3 regions of the Streptomyces sp. NPDC002309 genome follow, and region 1 is predicted to be linked to each of the others. Evidence: riboswitches for the same ligand, from Rfam matches in the RefSeq annotation. Region 1 holds a riboswitch; each other region holds the start of a gene.
What was found. Region 1 has a riboswitch for cyclic di-AMP ahead of ACWCPM_RS06485 (M23 family metallopeptidase). Riboswitches for the same ligand answer to the same signal wherever they lie in the genome.
Positions count from the first base shown of each region.

Region 2: it holds a riboswitch for cyclic di-AMP, as region 1 does, so the genes downstream of both, ACWCPM_RS12845 (NlpC/P60 family protein) here and ACWCPM_RS06485 (M23 family metallopeptidase) in region 1, are expected to answer to the same signal.
Region 3: it holds a riboswitch for cyclic di-AMP, as region 1 does, so the genes downstream of both, ACWCPM_RS24395 (M23 family metallopeptidase) here and ACWCPM_RS06485 (M23 family metallopeptidase) in region 1, are expected to answer to the same signal.

Region 1 is NZ_JBSFCI010000005.1:101,896-104,087, reverse strand. It holds gene ACWCPM_RS06490 (M16 family metallopeptidase) at 1-492, shown strand, start outside; cyclic di-AMP (ydaO/yuaA leader) riboswitch at 691-856, shown strand; gene ACWCPM_RS06485 (M23 family metallopeptidase) at 869-1,621, shown strand; gene ACWCPM_RS06480 (GntR family transcriptional regulator) at 1,811-2,192, shown strand, end outside.
Region 2 is NZ_JBSFCI010000012.1:61,057-63,248, forward strand. It holds gene ACWCPM_RS12845 (NlpC/P60 family protein) at 1-1,139, opposite strand, end outside; cyclic di-AMP (ydaO/yuaA leader) riboswitch at 1,148-1,301, opposite strand; gene pcrA (DNA helicase PcrA) at 1,631-2,192, shown strand, end outside.
Region 3 is NZ_JBSFCI010000030.1:96,145-98,336, reverse strand. It holds gene ACWCPM_RS24400 (tyrosine-protein phosphatase) at 1-514, opposite strand, end outside; cyclic di-AMP (ydaO/yuaA leader) riboswitch at 962-1,128, shown strand; gene ACWCPM_RS24395 (M23 family metallopeptidase) at 1,133-2,116, shown strand.

The DNA of each region.
Region 1 (2,192 bases):
GACCGCGTCCTGCGCGAGGAGAAGGGCTACACCTACGGGGTGCGTTCGTTCGGTCAGGTGCTGCGCTCCGCGCCCGACGGCAGCGGTGCCGCGATGCTCGCCATCAGCGGTTCCGTGGACACACCGAACACCGGTCCCGCTCTGGAGGACCTCTGGACGGTGCTGCGCACGCTCGCCGCGGAGGGGCTCACGGACGCCGAGCGGGACGTCGCCGTGCAGAACCTCGTGGGTGTGGCGCCGCTGAAGTACGAGACCGCGGCGGCCGTCGCGGGGACCCTGGCCGACCAGGTCGAGCAGCACCTCCCCGACGACTACCAGGCGACGCTGTACCAGCAGCTCGCCGCCACCGGCACCGTCGAGGCGACCGCGGCTGTCGTCAGCGCCTTCCCGGCGGATCGTCTGGTGACGATCCTCGTGGGTGACGCGGCGCAGATCAAGGCGCCCGTCGAGGCCCTCGGCATCGGCGAAGTCACGGTCGTGTCGGCCGAGTAGGGCCGGCGACCGGCACGCGCGTGGGGCCCTGGTGACTGATGTGTCACCAGGGCCCCCTTATGTCCCAATTGGGGGAGAGGTTTCCTGTCTGACCTGTGGGATGCGCTACAAAAGCCCGAATGTGTTTGGGGATTGAAAGATGTCCCGCTTAGCGTCGTCCGGGCTGTCCGTCACGCAGTGCGCCGCGTCCGCGGCACCGGGCAGTCATCGCCGAGTCCCCGTACGGCGCGAGCCAGGGGAGCCGGGGACCCAACCATGAAGTCCCTGGGGTGAATCGGACGCCCGCGCACGGCGAGGGAGTCCGTAGGAGACCTTCCTGCTCCGAACCCGTCAGCTAACCCGGTAGGCGAGAGGGAAGGAAAGGACCAGCCACTACATGGCGTTCACGCGCGCCACCGGGAAGCATCGTCGTCCCAGCCGGACGAAGCGCACCACCGCCCGCGCCGCGGGAGTCGCGGCCCTCACCACCACCGGCGTCCTCGGCACCCTGGCCGTTCCCGCGCTCGCCGACGAGCCCGTGGCCGAGCAGACCGGCCTGCTCCCGGTCATCAGCATCGGCGACGCCGTCGCCGCGCAGATAGACGCCCAAGCCGTCGCCCAGCGGCAGGCGGCCGCGGAGGCCGAGGCCGAGAAGAAGGCCGAGGCCGCCGCCAAGAAGCGCGCCGAGGAGGCCCGCGAGGCCGAGGAGCGCGCCGCCCGTGCGGCCGAGCGCAAGCGCCTCAACACCTTCGTGTCGCCGATCGGCGGTTCCTACGTCTCCACCGGCTACCGGGCCGGCGGTGCCCTGTGGTCCTCCGGCAGCCACACCGGTGTCGACTTCCACGCGGCGAGCGGCACGCCCGTGCGCGCGGTCGGCTCCGGCACGGTCGTCGAGGCCGGCTGGGGCGGTGCGTACGGCAATCAAGTAGTGATCAAGATGAACGACGGCACGTACACCCAGTACGGTCACCTGTCGTCCTTCTCGGTCTCGGTGGGCCAGACGGTCACCCCGGGGCAGCGGATCGCCCTGTCCGGGGCCACCGGCAACGTCACCGGGGCGCACCTGCACTTCGAGGCCCGGACGACGGCGGAGTACGGCACGGACATCGATCCGCTCGCCTACCTCCGCTCGCACGGCGTCGGCGTCTGACGGCGCCGTCCCCGCCTCCCGTGGCCCCGGCTCTCCCCGAGCCGGGGCTTTCGGCGTTTCGTCCACCTGTATGTCCAAAAAATATGCATGGATTCCGGCCCGCCATCGGAAATTCCGGCTCATTGCAATAGAGTCACGGAACACACGTCAGTCGTCGGCGTTTCACGGGGATTAAGGCGGAGGTCGGTCATGCGTATTCCGGCGCATTCGGTGTGCACGGCCATCCGGGACGACATCGTCGCGGGTGTCTACGAGCGTGGCGGCCGGCTCACCGAGGAGCTCCTCGCGCGCCGCTACGGCGTCTCGCGCGTCCCCGTCCGCGAGGCCCTGCGCACGTTGGAGGCCGAGGGCTTCGTGGTGACCCGGAGGCACGCGGGCGCGTGCGTCGCGGAGCCGACCGAGCAGGAGGCCGCCGACCTTCTGGAGATGCGCCTGCTGCTGGAGCCGCTCGGCGCCGCGCGGGCCGCGCAACGGCGCACCGAGGCCCATCTGAAGGTGCTGCGGGGCCTGGTCCGGTTGGGTCAGGAGCGGGCCAGGCGGGGCGGCAGCGAGGATCTGCGCTCCCTGGGCG
Region 2 (2,192 bases), on a different contig from region 1:
ACGGACTCCTCGCGGACGTACGCGCCGGGCTTCGGGGCGTGGATCATCATCCCGTTGCCGATGTACAGACCGACGTGAGTGACGTCGTCGTAGAAGAAGATCAGGTCGCCCGGACGCGCGGCGGCGAGGGACACCGTCGTGCCGGCGTCGACCTGGTCATAGGTGGTGCGCGGGAGGGTGACGCCGGCGGCCTTCCACGCGGCCTGGGTGAGGCCGGAGCAGTCGTAGGACTCGGGGCCCGTGGCGCCCCAGACGTACGGCTTGCCGATCTGCGCGCGGGCGAACGCGAGCGCCTTCTCCGCCTTGGTGGCGTACCCGGAGTCCGAGGCGGAACCGCCGGAGTCGGACGCCTCGCCCGTGCCGGCCGGCGAACCGCCGCCGGCGGACTCCTGCTCCCGCTCCTCCTGCGCCGCCTCCTGGCGGCGCTGGTCCTCCGCCTGCTGCCGGGCGAGCTCGGCGGCCTGGCGCTCGGCCTCCTCCTGCTTCTTCTTCTCGATCGCCGCGAGGCGGGCCTTCTCCTCCGCGGTCAGGTCCGACAGCAGCTGCCGCGCGTCGGCGAGCTTCTTCTGGACGGTGGCCTTGGCCGACCGCAGGTCGCCCTGCGACTCGCTGAGCGTCTCCAGGCTCTGCGCGGCCTCCTGGCGCTTCTTCATCGTCGCCGACTGATCGGTGAAGTACTCGTCGACCGCGTCCTTCTGGCGGCTGGTCAGACGGCCCATCAGCTGGCTCTGGTCGAAGTAGTCCTGCGGCGAGTCGGCGAGCAGGAAGGTGGCGGTGTCGGGGACGGAGGCCCCGGAACGGTACTGGGCGGCGGCGTACGTCCCCAGCTCCTCACGCGCCTCGTTCAGCTTCTGGGCGCGCTGGGCGACGTCGTCCAGGAGGGTGTCGACGCGCTTGCGCTGTTTCGCGGTCTTCTCCTTGGCCGCGTTGTACTTCTCGGTCGCCGACTCCGCCTGGCGGTAGAGATCGTCGACCTTCTTCTCGACCTCTTCGAGACTCGGCTTGTCGTCGGCCGAGGGCTCGGCGTTCGCGGTCTGTGAGAGCAGGGCCACGGAGGTCAGGGCAGCGGTGGCGAGGGCCGGTGTACGTATGCCTGCCACCCGCGCGCCGGTCGGGCGCGACTTGCGGTGCGACGCCAAAGGAGGCGACTCCTTCCATCTGCCGCCTACCGGGTTAGCTGTCGGGTTCGGGCGGGTGGTTCGGAAGGGTTGCCCTACGGCCCGCTCCCCGGAGGGCGCTGGGCCGATTCACCCCAAGTTCGGTGGGTCCCCGGCTCCGGCTGCCTTGGGCGCATCGGACTCGGCGGAGGCCGCGCGGCCCGGCGACGTTCGCCGGTCTGAGTCGTGCGGCCTGTCCGGCACGGTAGCCAACTCGTGTGGCCCGTGTGAAGGTTGGTGGGTGATATGCCCGATACATTTTCGTGACCTTCGGTCAGGGATCACGCCCCGCGTGAGAGCATGTTCGGACGGTGAGCGACGGCGCGGCGCGGGGGCCGGGCGCGAGTGCGCCGACCCGCTGGGTCACCGGCTGTGATGTCGAGCTCCCACCGCAAGATCGTCGGCCTTCCGGCCCGGGGATGTTCTCGGGGTGGCCGCGGGTTGTCAGTGGGGCGCCCTAGACTCGGAGAGCGATGAGCAGCCTCTTTGACGACAGCTTCCTGGCGGACCTCCAAGCCCCGCGGGGCCATGAGGAGCCCCCGCCGCCGCCCGAGGACGATCACTCTCCGGAGTCCCTTCCGGACGATCTGTTCGGCGGGAAGTTCGACGCGCCCCCGGACCGGGACGCCTACTACCGCGACGGCGCCCCCCGCCCCGCACTGGACGCCGCCGCGCTTCTGGAAGGACTGAACGACAACCAGCGCGCGGCCGTCGTCCACTCCGGCTCCCCGCTGCTCATCGTCGCCGGAGCCGGCTCGGGCAAGACGCGCGTCCTCACCCACCGCATCGCCCACCTCCTCGCCGAGCGCGGAGTGCATCCGGGCCAGATCCTCGCGATCACCTTCACGAACAAGGCCGCGGGCGAGATGAAGGAGCGCGTCGAGACGCTGGTCGGTCCCCGGGCGGGCGCGATGTGGGTGATGACCTTCCACAGCGCCTGCGTGCGCATCCTGCGCCGCGAGTCCAAGAAGCTCGGCTTCACCTCGTCCTTCTCGATCTACGATGCCGCCGACAGCAAGCGCCTGATGTCCCTGG
Region 3 (2,192 bases), on a different contig from region 1:
GCGTGACGGCGATCGACAGGCCGGCGCGGTCCTTGCCCGCCGCGCAGTGCATCAGCGCGGGGACACTGTCCTCGGCGAGCGCGTGCAGCACCTGGGAGTGCTCGGCGGTGCGCTCCGTGACGATCGCGCGATACGACGCGATCATCCGGTCCGCGGCCTTGCCGTCGGCCAGGACATTGCGCAGTTGCTCCAGGTCCCCGTCCCGGACCATCTTCCAGAACTCGGCGCCGTCCGCCGGGTCCGTCAGCGGCAGGTTCACGTTGCGCACGCCCGGCAGCTCCACGTCCGGGCCCTCCAGCTCCTGGTCCGCGGCGTTACGGAAGTCGAAGACCGTGTGCAGCCCCAGGGCGGCCAGGAACACGGCGTCCTCCGCGGTGGCGTGCGCGAGGTGGCCGCTGCGGAACAGCACTCCGTGCCGCACCCTGCGCCCGTCCACCGTCGGCAGCCCGCCCACGTCACGGAAGTTGCGCACTCCGGCCAGCTCGGGCTCGGTCGACGGCACCTGCTGCGTCACGGGGGCTCCCTCCCATCGCCCCGCCGGCGCTGCTCGCCGTCGGGCACTTCCCTGACGATACGACACGCGTTCTCACATCCATGAGTTGTCCACAGGTGGTCGCCCGGGAGTGATGAAAGCGGGGGAGTGGACGGTTATCGACGCATATGCACCTTCTGCCCCAATCGCGTGCTTCGCTCCAACTCGTCGCGGAACAGGGAGACCTGGAGCGGAGTCACGTGAGCAGTGTCATATCCGTGACCGAGCGTCGTTCGTCATGACCACGCAATTCACATGGCTTCAAGGGCGTTTACCGGATTCACATGCGTCCCGATGCACGGAGTGTGACCGGAATTGGGGTGAAAGGATCAACGAAACGGTGTTCCGGCGGAACCTCTCGCTTGTCCCGTTGCGTCTCGGTCGCTTACGTTCCACCCGATCCGGACGGACGCCGAATCCTGCCGCCGCCCGGTGCCCGCGCCAACTCACCCGTGTACGGCAGGAGCGGGGGACCCACAGGCAGAACAGCCTGTCCCGGTCTCCGGAACAGGCTCGGGGTAAAGCCGCGTCCCCGCGCGGCCGGACATCTCCAGTCCGCACCCGACAGCTCACCTCGCAGGCGCCGGAGAGGAACTCGCCATGCCCGCGAAGGGTAAGCACCGCCGTCCGAAGACCCAGCGCTTCACCCGATCCATAGCCGTCGCCGGAACCGGTGGTGCCGCGCTGGCCCTCCCGCTGATGGGGGCCGCCGGCGCCCACGCCACCACGGCGCAGTCCGCCGCGGAGAAGGCCGTCTCGTCGATCCCGGCCCAGAAGACGGCCGTTCGGCAGCACGTCACCGAGAAGCAGCCCGCCGTGAAGCAGTCCGCCGACCGGTCGGGTGCCCGGACGTATTCCGTGCGGGCGGGCGACTACCTCTCGAAGATCGCCGACGAGCAGAACGTCAGCGGTGGCTGGCAGCGGCTCTACGAGGACAACCGGGAGGCCGTCGGCGGGAACCCGGCGCTCATCCACCCGGGTCTGAAGCTGACGATAGGCCAGAGGGCCGCGGCGAACACCGACGAGCCGGCCTCCTCCACCGCTGCCCCCTCGGCGAAGTCGTCGTCCGCGGAGACGCCTCAGTCCTCGGAGCGGTCCGCGGAGACCGCGCAGGCGCCCGAGTCCGCCGCGGACCAGGCTTCCGCCGCCCCGGCCGCGGACACCGCCCCCTCCACCGGGTTCTCCGCCCCCGTGGAGGGTGCCGGCATAGGCACCGCCTACCGCGTGACGGGCAGCATGTGGGCCAGCGGCTACCACACGGGCGTCGACTTCGCCGCCGCGAGCGGCACCCCGCTCAAGGCGGTCGGCGAGGGCACGGTCGTCTCCGCGGGCTGGGCCGGTTCCTACGGCAACCAGGTCGTCATCAAGCTCGCCGACGGCTTCTACGCCCAGTACGCCCACCTGTCCTCGCTGTCCGTCTCCGCCGGTCAGACCGTGGGCGCGGGCCAGCGGATCGGCCTGTCGGGCTCGACCGGCAACTCCACGGGTCCGCACCTGCACTTCGAGATCCGCACCACGCCGGACTACGGCTCGGACGTCGACCCGGTCGCCTACCTGGCCTCCAAGGGCGTCCCGATCGGCTGACGCACGCGCCGCTCATGCCGCAGAAGGCCGGTCCCCGATCCAGGGGGCCGGCCTTCGGTGTCGACCGTGTCCATGG